Regions from separate parts of the Laedolimicola intestinihominis genome, predicted to be linked through region 2. Evidence: riboswitches for the same ligand, from Rfam matches in the RefSeq annotation. Region 2 holds a riboswitch; the other holds the start of a gene.
The links. Region 2 has a riboswitch for tetrahydrofolate ahead of folE (GTP cyclohydrolase I FolE). Riboswitches for the same ligand answer to the same signal wherever they lie in the genome.
Positions count from the first base shown of each region.

Region 1: it holds a riboswitch for tetrahydrofolate, as region 2 does, so the genes downstream of both, WMO29_RS04945 (folate family ECF transporter S component) here and folE (GTP cyclohydrolase I FolE) in region 2, are expected to answer to the same signal.

Region 1 is NZ_JBBMFE010000003.1:148,641-155,867, reverse strand. Features, by position in the region: gene WMO29_RS04970 (DUF7604 domain-containing protein) at 1-622, shown strand, start outside; gene lepB (signal peptidase I) at 609-1,106, shown strand; gene WMO29_RS04960 (DUF7601 domain-containing protein) at 1,145-2,230, shown strand; gene srtB (class B sortase) at 2,234-2,983, shown strand; gene WMO29_RS04950 (Spy0128 family protein) at 2,990-3,664, shown strand; gene WMO29_RS04945 (folate family ECF transporter S component) at 3,748-4,323, opposite strand; THF riboswitch at 4,431-4,538, opposite strand; gene WMO29_RS04940 (putative manganese transporter) at 4,784-5,620, shown strand; gene WMO29_RS04935 (CPBP family intramembrane glutamic endopeptidase) at 5,752-6,573, shown strand; gene WMO29_RS04930 (TetR family transcriptional regulator) at 6,745-7,227, shown strand, end outside.
Region 2 is NZ_JBBMFE010000017.1:4,532-11,758, forward strand. Features, by position in the region: tRNA gene WMO29_RS14465 (tRNA-Ser) at 1-30, shown strand, start outside; gene WMO29_RS14470 (ATP-binding protein) at 148-1,599, opposite strand; gene folK (2-amino-4-hydroxy-6-hydroxymethyldihydropteridine diphosphokinase) at 1,726-2,538, opposite strand; gene folP (dihydropteroate synthase) at 2,539-3,354, opposite strand; gene WMO29_RS14485 (HD domain-containing protein) at 3,433-3,918, opposite strand; gene folE (GTP cyclohydrolase I FolE) at 3,918-4,475, opposite strand; THF riboswitch at 4,563-4,659, opposite strand; gene WMO29_RS14495 (L-lactate dehydrogenase) at 4,894-5,856, opposite strand; tRNA gene WMO29_RS14500 (tRNA-Gly) at 6,042-6,112, opposite strand; tRNA gene WMO29_RS14505 (tRNA-Phe) at 6,233-6,305, opposite strand; gene WMO29_RS14510 (Cof-type HAD-IIB family hydrolase) at 6,400-7,227, opposite strand, start outside.

The DNA of each region.
Region 1 (7,227 bases), on a different contig from region 2:
GGAAATGGCTGGTGAGATTACAAGGCTTTCCTGTAAGAATGTGACTGTTACCGATACCCTCAGTGAAAATGTAGATCTGCTGAATAAAGACGGAAAGCCCCTGACCAATGCGTCAGAGCTTGTATACACACTCTCAGCGGTGAATGCAGAAGGCGGCGAAGAGAGCATACCGGACGGAACGACAGTCGTTTATAACCCGACGACCCGTGAGCTTCAGCTGAAATTCCCGGACGAATACGAGCTGGGCGATGGCTGGACCTATGAAATCACGGTTCACATCGCGCCGTCGGAGCTGGCCTACAAGAAGTATTTTGAGGCAGACGAGACTTACCCGGATAGAGCGGAGCCCGATACAGGAACCCATGCGGACGGCTGGGGCTTTTATTCCAATGTGGAAGACAGCGCAAAATTGATTTACACCTGGAATGATACGGTTCCGAGGGAAGAGGAGTTCCCGATGCCCGTAGTGAAGCTGGACGGCGTGGATATCCCGGTACCCACAGGCCTCGGCTTCAGCGGACAGTTGGGAAGCGGCGTATGGGCAGCGCTGCTTGGCACGGCGACTATGGCGGCTCTGGCATATCTGGCATACAGGAGACGACGATACGATGGAACGCGATAAGGCTGAAGTGAAATATTTCCTGGTCCGGCTGGGTGTGATGATGGTAGTCTTCTGGCTGCTGTTCGGAGTGGTTTTCGGCGTGACGGCCATGAAAGACAATTCCATGAGCCCGAAGCTGGAGGCAGGCGATCTGGTGCTGTACTATCGGCTGGGAAAAAAGCTGAACGATCGCTCAGTGATTGTATTTTGCAAGGAGGACAGGCAGTATGTGGGCCGTATTGTGGCCCGTGGCGGGGACACCGTGGAGGTGGCCGGAGAGGATGGACTTTACATCAATGGCTATCAGGTTCTGGAAACTGACATTTATTACCGGACGCCGGTATATGATGGAAAGGTGGACTATCCGGTGACACTGAAAGAGGACGAGGTCTTTGTGCTCTGCGATTACCGGGAGGGGGCTTTAGACAGCCGGTATTTCGGGCCGGTGAAACACTCTGAGATAAAGGGGACTGTTATTACAGCAGTCCGCAGATCGGAACTATGAGAACTATAAAACGAGGCAGGAAAGAGAGAGGGAACGAGATGAAATTTCAGAGAATCGCAGGCAGACTGGCAGCAGGAATGATGACAGGAGCAGTGCTTCTGACTACATTTGGCGGAAATGCGCTGGCAGCGACGGAGGTAACGCCTTTGCAAGAGATGAAATATAAAAAGATTGTGACCACAGATGGGCATACGTACGCTCCGGATACGAGCTTTTCCTTTACGCTGACGCCGGTGGATCACAGCAAAGATACGACGCAGGCAACCTTTGCGGATAATGTGGTTTTATCCGGCGTAGAGGGTGGTCTGACTATGGAAAAGGGAACCATTACATTTGCGCCGTCCGGGACAGCGCCTGCAGCATCCTATGAAGGCAGCGATAATATCAAATGGGATATTACAAAATTTACGAGACCGGGCGTCTATCATTATCAGGCGAGGGAAACAGCCGGTAATTACGAGGGTATCGTTTATGACGGAACGGTTTATGATGTCTATGTATTTGTCTTAAAGGATGATACCGGCAGCCTGTATGTAAAAAATATCCTCTGCACAAAGCCGGTGACGGATAAAGAGGGGAATACCAAGGACACGAAATCTGACCTGATTTTCACCAATGATTACGGCAAGGAGCATGACACAACGCACGATATCACCATTGTCAAAAAAGTTACCGGAAATATGGGCGAGACAAATAAAGACTTCAGGTTCCATGTAAAAGTGAAAGGCGCAGACGGTGAATGGTATAAGGTTGTCATCACAGATAAAGAGGGCGGAAGGGTAACGGAGACACATCTGGAGAACAACGTGGAAGCGGAGTATACCATCAAGGATACCGGTTCCATCCATATCTATGGCCTGACTGCCGGTGATACCTATACGGTAAATGAACAGGATTATACCGCAGACGGTTACACCACGAAATATGTGGATGCGGACGGAAAAGAGGTATCGAAGGAGAATCAGGTAACGGAAGACGGGAAGCTGCTCTACGTGGAGAACCACCGCGACGCCAAAATTCCCGGCGGCGTAGTCAGCACCGTAGCTCCCTATGCTCTGATGCTGGCCTTCGCGGCAGCGATGATCTTCTTCTTTGGACGTAAGAAAAAGCTGTTCGGGGAATAAGAAATGTGGCGGGCAGCAGCGAGAATGGCCGGGATTGGGAACCGGTTACTCACCATAATTGCAGGCCTGCTGGTCTTTGTAATGCTGGCCTACGGTACGTATTCCCTCTGGGATACGTACCGGGTAAGCCAAAATGCTTTTGTATCCGCCGAACTTCTGGATTATAAGCCGGTAGGAGATGGAGAAAGCGCAGGCTTTGCGGAGCTTCAGGAACTGAATCCCGACGTGCGCGCCTGGATCACCATACCGGATACGCATATCGACTATCCGGTGCTGCAGGGAGAAAACGATATGATCTATGTCAATCAGGACGTCTACGGCGAATTTTCTCTGTCTGGCGCAATATTCCTGGCCAGCGCGGACAGTCCCGATTTCTCCGACAGCTACAGCCTGCTCTATGGTCACCATATGGAAAATGGCGCCATGTTCGGCGATGTGGCGAAATTTACAGAAACAGCGTATTTTACAGAGCATCCGGACGGCGTCCTGTATCTGCCGGATAAGGAATTGACTATCCATATTTTTGCGTGTGTGGAGACGGACGCCTATGATGAACAAATCTATCACAGCGGAAAAGACGTGGATGTTTCAGGGCTTCTGTCTCATATCAGAAAAAAGGCGGTACAGTATCGGGAAGCAGTTCGGGGTGAGAAGCTTATCGGGCTTTCCACCTGCGCAGATGATGTGGGAACCAATGGACGCGTGGTAGTATTCGGCTGGCTGGAAGAAACGTCAGCCGGAAGGGAGGTGTAAACACCTGTGAAAAATAAGAAAAAAAAGGTCTGGAAATGGGCGCCGCTTTTCGTTTTTATTCTTAGCCTGTGGCTGCCGGTGAAGACAGAGGCGGCAGAAAAAAGCTGTACGCTCACCATACCGGTGCAGGTCGAAGTGAGTGGTGAAAATATCCCGGGCGGTAAAGATTATAAAGTAACCCTGGAAGCGGTGACAAAGAACGCGCCGCTGCCCATAGAGACCGTGAAGACCCGCACCGGCGCGGGCACGATTACCTTCGGCCCTGTCACCTATGGAGAGGTCGGAACGTATCAGTACCGCATTTCCCAGGATACGGACAGCGCCGAACGCTTCAACTATGACCGGACGGCTTATCTGGTGGACGTACAGGTGATCCGCCGGGGCGATGGAACCCTGACGGCAGAAGTGGTGGCAAAGCGGGAAGGAAAGCAGGAAAAATCCGACGCGATTCGCTTTGATAACCGGTATGATGCGCCGAAAAATCAAAGCTCCGGAGGCTCCGGCGGACACCGGAGTGCTGTCAGAGCCGTCCGGACCGGCGACACACAGCATCCGCTGATGTGGCTGTTGACAGCCGGGGCTGCGGCAATGGCGATAGCACTGATTATCAGAAAAAGTATCGCGAAGAAACGGGAAAAGAAGGAACGCATTTACAGACAGCGCATGTCGGTTTACCGATAGGCGAAAGGAAAGCAAAAAAAGAACCGCAGCCGGAACCCGATTTTCCGGCTGCGGTTCTTTTGGTTATAAAATCAGCGCTCCATTTAAGATCTGGACACGCTTGCGGGAGTCAGAACACTGGAAATAATCTTGCTGAAGGCCTTCATGAAAATGAAGAGCAGTACCGTATTGATCCCCAGGGAAACGATACATTTTACAAGACGGATGGTGAAGAGATACTTCCATTCCATGCCGTACATAAAATGCAGCCATAGGGTATTCAGCGTGCAGGCCTCCACAAATTCAAAGAGGGCAGCCGCGAAAACACGAACCGGGGTTACCCTGGAGCGATACAGAATCAGGCCGAACGCAAAACCGAGAATCGCGTAGCTTATGGTAAAGCCCGGGAAAAAGGGACCGGTCTGCGGAGCAGCGAAAAAGCTGACCACATCGCCTGCGATACCTGCTGTCATACCCATCACCGGACCGCCGTAGGCAGCTGCCGCAGCCAGCGCCAGGAAAGCAAAGCGGAATTCCAGATACGGGGTAAGCTTCAGATTAAAAAAGGAAAGAGCTACGTACGCGGCCACGAAAAGACCGCACAGACAGATACTCTGTACCTTCCGGAGATTGTTAAACTGTTCACGAAAGGAAAGGGCATCCTTGGAAAAAAACTGCATAAAAAATACACCTCCATACTTGTGTGTGAGAAACAGGTTACAAAATAAATAATATCGAGACTGCTTATGAAGCCCGATTCCTCCACACATGAGATGTACTCATCTGTAGCAACGGGTGCGGATAATATATCGTAAGACCGAGTCAAAGCTCTCCTTTTCGTTTCGCGGCGACTCCCCAGCCTGCGAACACTTGACGCATAAAATCCTACTTCGCTATTATTTATTTTTCGTTCAGATTGTATCCGAACAGGTACATTATAACATAGATTTTCCAAAAAGCAAGAAAGATTATCAAAAATTTAACGAAACTTTGAAAAAGCCTCCTTGCATAATCCTTCAGAACATGGTATCCTAAAAACCAATGTCGATTTTGGCATATCGCAAATCATTCCTGTGACAAAAATTTCTTATCGTAAAGCGAGGGCTTAGATAAGACGTTTCGATAGAAAGAGGTGTAAAAATGATACTGGATGCAATCCTGGACGCGCTTCTGGATACCGCGAAGACCGTGCCGTTTCTGCTGACCGCCTTTCTGCTTCTGGAGACGCTGGAGCATTATTCCAATAACTTTATGAATCGTGCCCTGGGAAAAATGGGCAAGGCAGGCCCTCTGGTGGGAGCCATCTTTGGCTGCGTTCCCCAGTGCGGTTTCTCCGTAGCAGCGGCGAACCTGTATTCCGGCGGCGTTATCACTCTGGGAACCCTGATGGCCGTATTCCTGTCCACCTCCGACGAGGCCATCCTGATACTGTTCAGCCATCCGGGCAGCGGCCGGGTCATCGGACGGCTTCTTCTGGGCAAAATGCTGATCGGCATTGTGGCCGGATACCTGTTGGACTTTTTGCTTCGTAAGAAAAAGGAGCACAAGCACATCGAAGATATGTGCCGCGGCTGTGGCTGCAGCGACGACAGCGGCATCGTAAAACCGGCTGTGCGTCATACCATTCAGCTGACCATCTATGTCTTCGTTTTCACCGCCATCCTGAACATCGTACTGGGATGGGTGGGTATGGACGCCCTGACCACCTTCCTGGGCAAAGACACCTGGTTCCAGCCCTTCCTGACCGCGCTTCTGGGACTCATCCCCAACTGCGCTTCCTCAATTCTCATCACCGAGCTCTACCTGGCCGGGGGCCTGAGCCTTGCGTCCGCCATGGGCGGTTTATGCGCCGGAGCAGGCGTCGGCCTGGCAGTCTTATTCCGGGAAAATCATCCGGCGAAGGAAAATGCAGCCATCGTAGGTCTCCTGTACCTGCTGTCCGCCGGAGCGGGCCTGTTGCTGGAATTTATTTTATAGTAGAAATCAAGACAAAGGGATTCTGTAAAAAGCAGGATCCTTTTTATATAAAGCTTCTGAAGGTAGCCAGACCGGAACAGATATGATAAGATAGAAAAAAGGGACAAAAGAAAAGATAAACGGAGGTGCCTATGAAAAAAGCAGGAGGATATTTAAAAAGCATATTGCCGCTGGTGGCTATGCTGGGAATACAATTTGCGGCTTCTACGGTTCAGATGATAAGGTTCATGGTGCAATATGGCGTGGAAGAGGGAACACAGATATACATGAACGATACCATGACGGTATTGCTGATCTCTGACGTACTGCTGCTTGGTGTAGCAGGCCTCTGGTATTATATCAGTGTGGTACGGTGGCGGGAGAAATACGGGATCCGGGAAATGTCACTGTTTCAAAAAAAAGATCTGGTAAGCCTGCTTCTGATGGCGGTGGGCGCGCAGTTTCTGATAGGGATTCTGATGAGCGGCTGGGAGGTGCTGGATCCGAAATCCATGCAGGAGTACACGGAGCTGATAGAAGACGCGGGTCTTGGAGAAAGTGGAATTTCCGCGATCCTGGCGACGGTCATCATTGGCCCGATTGCGGAGGAGTTGATCTTCCGCGGCCTGACGGTCGAATATCTGAAGCGGGCGGGAGCCTCCTTCTGGGTGATCAATATCCTGCAGGCTCTGTTTTTTGGCATTGCCCATCTCAACCTGGTACAGGGAAGCTATGCCTTTCTGATAGGCCTTCTGGCCGGATATCTGGTGCTGCGCTATCGTTCCATCTGGGCTGGGATTGCCTTCCATATGCTGTTTAACGGGTATTATCTTTTGGAACCTCTGGTAGCCGGAGCCCTGGGCTTTTTGCCTGAGGTGCTGCAGGCGATCTGCTTCGTGGTATTCGGCCTGCTTCTGGTGGCGCTGCCCCTGCGGAGACTGATACGGAAAACAGAAGAACAGGGCATGGAATAAAACCGAAATGGGATTTGAGAGATGACTTTTTCACCAAGCATCTCTCATTTTTTTGTCTATGTTTCCGGATTGACCGGTAGCCTGGGCTATGATACAATGATGGAAACTAGGAAACTTTTTTTGGTTTCCGGGTTTCCCCTGACAAAAAGGAAACACCCTAAGGAGGGATGAATGAGAGAGAAAATCATTGATACAGCCATAGAAGAATTTACGAAACATGGATCGAAATTTACCATGAACGATGTGGCGAAGGAATTAGGGATTAGTAAAAAAACCATCTACACCATCTTTGAGAGCAAGCAGGATGTGCTGGTGGGAATTGCCGACCGGTATGCCCGGGATTTTACCGATATGAGGGAAGCCATTGAACAGGATGACAGTTTGGATACTCTGGAAAAGCTGGAACGGCTGTTCTGCGCGATTCCCACCAAGTATTACAATATCGGCCTCAGCCGGCTCTTTGAGGTGGCCCGAAAGTATCCAAAGCAGTACAGATACCTGATGGAGGCGGTGAATCAGGGCTGGATCCTTGCGGAGCAGTATCTGGAGCGGGGCGTACGGGAAGGTAAGATCCGAAAGGATATCTCCGTTCCGGTGGTAATGGCGATGATCCGGGGAACGGTAACCTGTTTTACGGAGAGCGATATTCTCTAT
Region 2 (7,227 bases):
GGCGCGAGGGTTCAAATCCCTCCTCCTCCGTTTCTTTATAGCCAAAAGCAAGACAGGACGTATCCTGAATTTCCATGATACAGTCCTGTCTTGCTTTTTATTGTCAGTGCTGAATGTCTTTTTATGATACAGGTGTCAGATACCGGTTTATTTGTAACGGACAATTTGGTCAAGTGTATAGAGCTGTGTTTCATTTTCTGCAGCATGAGCCGCAATTTTAGCGTCAAACCCGTTTTCCGAAAATAGCGCATAGTGAAACCTAGCTTTCTCTTTTTCAGGAGCAAGCTTTGCCAGGGTATTAAGATACTCTGAGTAAGAAAATGGCGCTCCCTTGAATTTACACTCTCCAACAAGATATTCCTTTGCCTCTCTGTCTATACCCAGCAGGTCAATCTCAGTTTCTGCCGTCCGCAGACCACCCTGCGCTTTTTCGTCCCGAACCGTGGTTTTACCAAACCATCGTCCCATTTTGGCATATCGGAAAGGCAGTTCATTTTTCTTCTGCATTTCACGCACAAATTCCCGGCAAACATCCTCAAACGCAAAGGCGGCAAACTCATGGAGTGCAGGTTTCACCACATATTCATACACGCCATCCACATCGCCATCCTCAAGCTGAGAGAAATTCGCAAAACCAAAGGCATACCAAAAGCGGAAGAAGTTATCTGTCAGCCGATAGATTCCACGACCCGAATTTCCATATTCTTTAATTTTTGCGTCCACGGAAAACTCCCGCTCCACAATACCCAGTTCCATCAGATTTTTCAAATACACACTGGTTTTGGACGTGTCCTCCACAAGCGATTTCTGACTGATGTCATTCAGCTTTGTGTTGCCGAGTGCCACTGCCTCGATAATAGAGTTATAGATTGGTGTCTCCCGCAGTTCCTGATGGAGCAGAAATTCCACCTCACTGTACAGAATACAGCCCTTTGTCAGAATGTTTTGCTTTATGTTTTCATCTACGGACCGTTTCGGATTCCACTGACGCAGATAATGCGGAATACCGCCGAGAACGGCATAGGCCAGCACCTTATCCCGATCCGAATAATCAGGAAAAAACTTTGCGGCATCGTAGAAGCCCATTTCTCTCATCCTGTAAATGCCTGTGGCTCTCCCATAAAGAGGATTTTTCTCCGACAGCAATTCCTTCTCCATAAAGCTCATGGCGCTGCCGCAGAGAATTATCATTACATTGCTGCTTCGCAGCTCTGCATCCCATAGATTCTGCAGGATAGAGGGAATACTTTTATTTCCACGGCACATATACGGGAATTCGTCAATCACCAGCAACTTTTTCCGGTCGCCATAGGGCAGATCCTGCACCGCACGAAACGCCTTTTCCCAGTCGGAAAATTCAGAAATGTAGTTCCGTGCCGGAATATTCTCCTTGAGCATCCGGCCCGAAAAGTTACGGAGCTGCACGCGTTCCGTGGTCTGCGTACAGGAAAAGAATACATGCGGCTTATCCTTACAGAATTCACGCAGTGTTTCTGTTTTTCCCACACGCCGTCTGCCATACAGCACAATAAGCTGACCACCGTCCTCCGCGTATTTATCCTGTAAAAATTTCATCTCAGCTTCTCTTCCGACAAACATAGGCGTGCCCTCCCCTCATTATCAAATCGTGATTTGGTAAATCGTGATTTGATAATATTGTACCCATATCCAGATGAAAAATCAAGCGGTTTTCAGGATATCACAAAGAAAGTCTTGCCGCTTTTCTTATTTTAATCTGTCCAGCAGCTCCTGCACCGTCTGGTTGTATACCGGATGCCGCACCCATGGCGCGATCTGTGCCAACGGAATCAGCACGAAATCTCGCTTGTGCATCTCGATATGGGGAATATGAAGCTCCTCGTCATCGAGAATCAGGTCGTCGTACAATAGAATATCCAGATCCAGCGTCCGGGGACCCCAGTGGATCACGCGGACCCGGTTGGCCTCCTGCTCCAGCTCGTGGAGACGATCAAGGAGCTCATGGGGCGGCAGGATAGTCCGGATCTTCATGACGCTGTTCAGGAATTCGTCCTGCTCCGTGTAGCCGTAGGGCTCTGTTGCCAGATAATCGGCCACTGTCTCTACGATACAGCCTTTCGTGAGCTGCAGTCCAAGCACGCTCATGTCCAGATAAGCTTTTTTGTCGCCCATATTGGAACCCATGGCGATGTAGGCGGTATGCCAGCCCCGCTCAATGGAGACAGACACAGTCTCCAGAGGCAGTCCCACCGGAGCCCAGGGCTTTTTAATCTCCAGCTCCACCTTTTCCAGATGGGGAATCTGCAGAAGCATGGCTTCCGCCAGCTGCTCCACCACCGTTTCCAGCAATTTCCAGGTGTGCTCCCGAACAAATTTTGTGATGAACTGGCTGACCTCGCCGTAATGAATGGAGGCAGTTAAATCGTCCGTCTTCCCCGCCTTCCGGGTAGAAGTGTAAAGGGTCGCGGAAATGACAAATTTCTGTCCCAGCTTATTTTCCTCCGGGAATACGCCGTGATTGGCAAATATTTCCAGGTTTTTGATCTGTATTTTATCCATTTAGTTCTCTCCTGCTCTCAGAATCGCCTCGGTCATCTGGATCGTGCGCTGATTTTCTTTGATGTCGTGAACCCGGACAAAGGCATACTTTTTCATCACAGCCATCACAGTAGTCACCAGCGTTCCCTCCACCCGCTGATCTGCCGGAAGATCCAGGGTCAGACCGATCACGGATTTACGGGATGTGCCAAGCAGCATGGGATATCCCAGCTCATGGAACCGCTCCATATGTAAAATGGTCTCCAGATTCTGCTCGTAATTTTTTCCAAAACCTACGCCCGGATCAAGGATAATCTTATCGTCAGCGATACCCGCCTCCTTCGCCAGCTTTACGCACTCTGCGGTTTCCCGCAGCATATCCGGGTAGAAATCCTGGTACTCGGTGTTGTTCTTATTGTGCATCAGACAGCAGGCCACTCCGGTGCGAGCGATGAGTCCGGCCATCTCCGGGTCGTATTTCAGGCCCCAGATATCGTTAACCAGATCGGCGCCTGCCTCGATGGCTGCGGCTGCCACCTTTGCCTTGTAGGTATCGATGGACACAGGGACATCGAAGCGGGCTTTCACTGCTTCGATGACCGGAGCTACCCGCTGGATTTCCTCGTCCTCGGTAATCTGCTGGTGTCCGGGACGGGTGGATTCACCGCCGATATCCAGAATGGCGGTGCCTTCGCGGATCATATCCTCCGCATGGGCCAGCGCTGCGTCCATGTGATTCCATTTGCCGCCGTCGGAAAAGGAATCCGGGGTCACATTCAGGATTCCCATGATATAGGTTTTATTCTTTACGTCGAATTCTTTGGTTCCGATTTTCATACATTTTCACTGTAGCTGTTCTGTGCCCTCGGCGCTCAGCGCTTCCAGTTATCAGGAACAGCCACTCTCCTTTCCGGGTTATAATCGAATCTCCAGGTTCTTTTTTTCCTCCGGCCAGTTGCAGTCCTCCTGGGATGGACACAGAAAACAGCTCCGCGACAGCTTATCCGCCCGGTAGAACAATCCCGGCAGGTCGGCCTTGTCGCTTTTGGTCCGGTGGCTTCCGATGAGCTTCAGCACTTCAGCGCTCTCGCCTTCCGAAAAACCACAGTCCTGCAAAATGGGCCCGGCCAGCCTCACGCCTGCCTCGTCGTGGGGCATCCCATTTTCATATTGAAGGTATCTGCCCATATCGTGCAGAAGTCCGGCCGCATAGATGATTTCCTTATCAGCTTCTACCCCCTGTTCCAAGGCAAGCAGATAAGTCAGGCGGGCCACAGCAAGAAAATGCTCCGGCGTATGGCGGCAGAATTCCCGCTCTGCCTCGTAGGCCGTCAGCTTTCCCAGGGCCTCCTGATAGGCCGGGTGATTCCAGATCCGGTTTACGCGCTCCATGCCGCCCATTACTGACGCACCATGCTCAGAAAACGATTCTGCAGCTCAAAATTGTTCTCAAAGCAGCCGGTGGTCACCATGGTGACGGTCTTGCTGCCGGGCTTTTTGATGCCGCGCATGGTCATACACATGTGCTCAGCCTCCAGCATGACGATAACGCCCTGGGGATCCAGGCTTTCCTCCAGCGCGTCCGCGATCTGGGACGTGAGCTTTTCCTGAATCTGGGGTCTTCTGGCAAATACATCTACGGTACGGGCCAGCTTGCTTAAGCCTACTACCTTACCGTTCGGTATATACCCGATATGTGCTTTTCCGTAAAAGGGGAGTAAATGATGTTCGCACACGGAATAGAAGGTGATATCCTTCTCTACTACGATGTCGTTCCGCTCGACTGTGAATTGTTTTTTCAGATGCACCGACGCATCCTCGTACAGGCCGCCGTAGATCTCAGCGCACATACGCGCAATCCGATCCGGTGTCTCCAATAAACCTTCTCTTGTTACATCCTCGCCGATTCCCTCCAGCATAAGCTGGACTCCGGCCTTGATTTTCTCATAATCCATCATAAAAACAGCACCTCCAGGCTGTGACAGAACATATGACGAAAATATCCCTTCACAATATGAGACGCTGTTCATTTAATCTTATATTGCTGCAACGGGTGCGGTCTCCATACCGTAAGACGAACTTTTCGTTTCGGCGGCAACTCCCCATCCGCTGAACACTTGACGCATGAAAACCTATTTTGCATATTATTCTATTGTTGTAAATTGTTACCAAAGGGCATTATATCATATACCGTCAGGTCTGTATATAGATTTATACATTGTATACAGGAATTTACCAAATTTTTACCCAGATTACCTATTTAAAATATGACTACGTAACTCCTGAGAAATTCTTAGTAATGCATAAATTTATATCCATCAAACTGTTACATAAAATTACCGCCAGTCCTCTTTATGACTGGCGGTACATAATGGCTCATGCTTCTGTATACACGCTCTCGATGGCCGTCCGCAGATGCTCATAGCACTTCTGCAGGTCGCTCTTTCCCTGCTCGTCCAGGGGCAGCTCCAGTACCCGGTCGATGCCGTTCTTGGAAATGACGCAGGGCAGGCTCATGGCTGCTCCGGTGAGGCCGTACTGGCCTGACAGCACCGTGGAGACAGGCACCACGGATTTCTCGTTGCGGACAATGCTGCCGATCAGACGGCAGGCGCTTAAGGCCACGCCGGAGCTGGTGTAGCCCTTCAGCTCTACAATGTCCAGGCCGATGACCTTCGTATCATGGAGCAGCTTTTCTTTGTCGAGTTTTTCCTTTAATTCAAACTGTTTCTCAAATTCCGAAAACGGCACACCCACGATGTTCACAGTATTCCAGGGGATAAAGGAGGTGGAGCCGTGCTCTCCCAGCACGAAGCCTGTCACGTTCTTGGCGTCCACGCCGCAGAGGTCGCCCAGCATCTTATTGAAGCGTGCGGTGTCAAGCAAAGTGCCGGTGCCGAAGATCTTATTGGCCGGGTAGTCGAATTTCTTCTGGGCAATGTAGGTCAGGATGTCCAGCGGATTGGACACCACGATGATGATAGCCTCCCGGGTATAGCGGGTGATCTGCTCCATAATATCGTTCATGACGTTGACATTTTTCTCAAGCAGCACCATACGGTCACGGGAATTACCCGGCTGGATGCTGGGACCTGCAGTCACCACGATGATCTGGGCGTCCGCGCACTCCTCGTAGCCGCCCACATGGATGTTCGCGTTGGCGCTGTAGGCGAACGCCGTGGTATGGCTGGCGTCCAGCACCTCGCCCAGGGCCTTTTTCTGGTTGCGGTTCACCACCACGATCTCATCCAGGATATTCATCCGCAGAACCGAATTCAAAATCGCGCTTCCCACCTTGCCAGCGCCGATGATTACCATTTTTCCATATGAAATTGCCATAGCTGCGTCCTCCTCGTTCTTTCTAATCACGAATAGTTTACTGCAATGTTCTGGCGCCGTCAATCGGGGTTTTAAAACTAAAAAAGAATGTGCCAGCGGCACCTGTTTAACACCGACCGGAGCAGAGAACGAACCGAAGGTTCGATTCCCATCACCTGCTCTACTTAAATTTAGGCATAAAAATAAGCGGGTGATGGGAATCGAACCCACGTATCCAGCTTGGAAGGCTGGTGTTCTACCATTGAACTACACCCGCAGACGCTATGAGAATATTTACATGGAAACACCATGGTCACTTAGCTCGAAAACACTTCGCTAAGTGTCCAGGTGTGTCTTCACACTAAACTCGAAAACACCTCGCTAAGTGCTCAGTACATGCCCAGAACCGGAATCGAACCAGTGACACGAGGATTTTCAGTCCTCTGCTCTACCAACTGAGCTATCTGGGCAAATTGCTTTCACATAACTTTCATGTGTCACAACAGTGATATTGTACCTGATGAAGTTATGTTTGTCAAGCAATTTTTATGGCTTATTTCAGACTTATTTCAGAAAATATGCCTCTATGAATTTCGCCACACTCTCTTCATTATTGGTGCCGATGATGTGGTCTGCGGCTTCCTGCGCGGCCGGGATGGCGTTGCCCATGGCGACACCGAGGCCTGCGTAACGCAGCATCTCCACGTCGTTGCCATTGTCGCCGAAGGCGCAGATTTCCGACGGGTCCAGACCCAGGCGGCCAGCCAGGAAGGCCAGGGCCTTACCCTTGCTGGTCTCGCAGCTTGTGATTTCCAGGCTGTTCCGATCCGCGCGGAAATAGCTGATCTCAGGATATTTTTCCTGCATCAGCCCCTCATAGCGCTCAAAGCTGTAGGCTTCCAGGTCGAAGAACAGACCGATCTTCACCACGTCCTCGTTAAGTTCACGAATGCAGTCGCCGAAATGCTCCGTCACCAGGCCTTTCGGATCCGGGAACCCGGGACGCCAGATATGGTTCTCATACAGTTCCCGATCCGTACACGCCATCACATGGGTGCAGCGCGCGTCATTTCTGTGATAATAGACGCAGTTGCCATCCTCCAGCAGTTCATCCGCCAGGGAAGCCGCTGTCTCACAGGGAATCGTCTTCTCCCAGATCCGCGTCCCAGTCTCATGCTCCGTCACAAAGGCGCCGTCCGCCGTGATCGCGTACTTCACGCCGTCAAGCTTCAGCAGGTTCTCCACCAGACCGTAGTAGGAGCGCCCGGTAGTCGGAACCACCTGGTATCCCCTGTCGATCAGCGCCTGAAGGGTTCTTCTGGTATAGGGTGTAAACTCTTTTTCGTCCGTCAGTCCCGTTCCATCCAGATCCACTGCAACCAGCCGGATCCT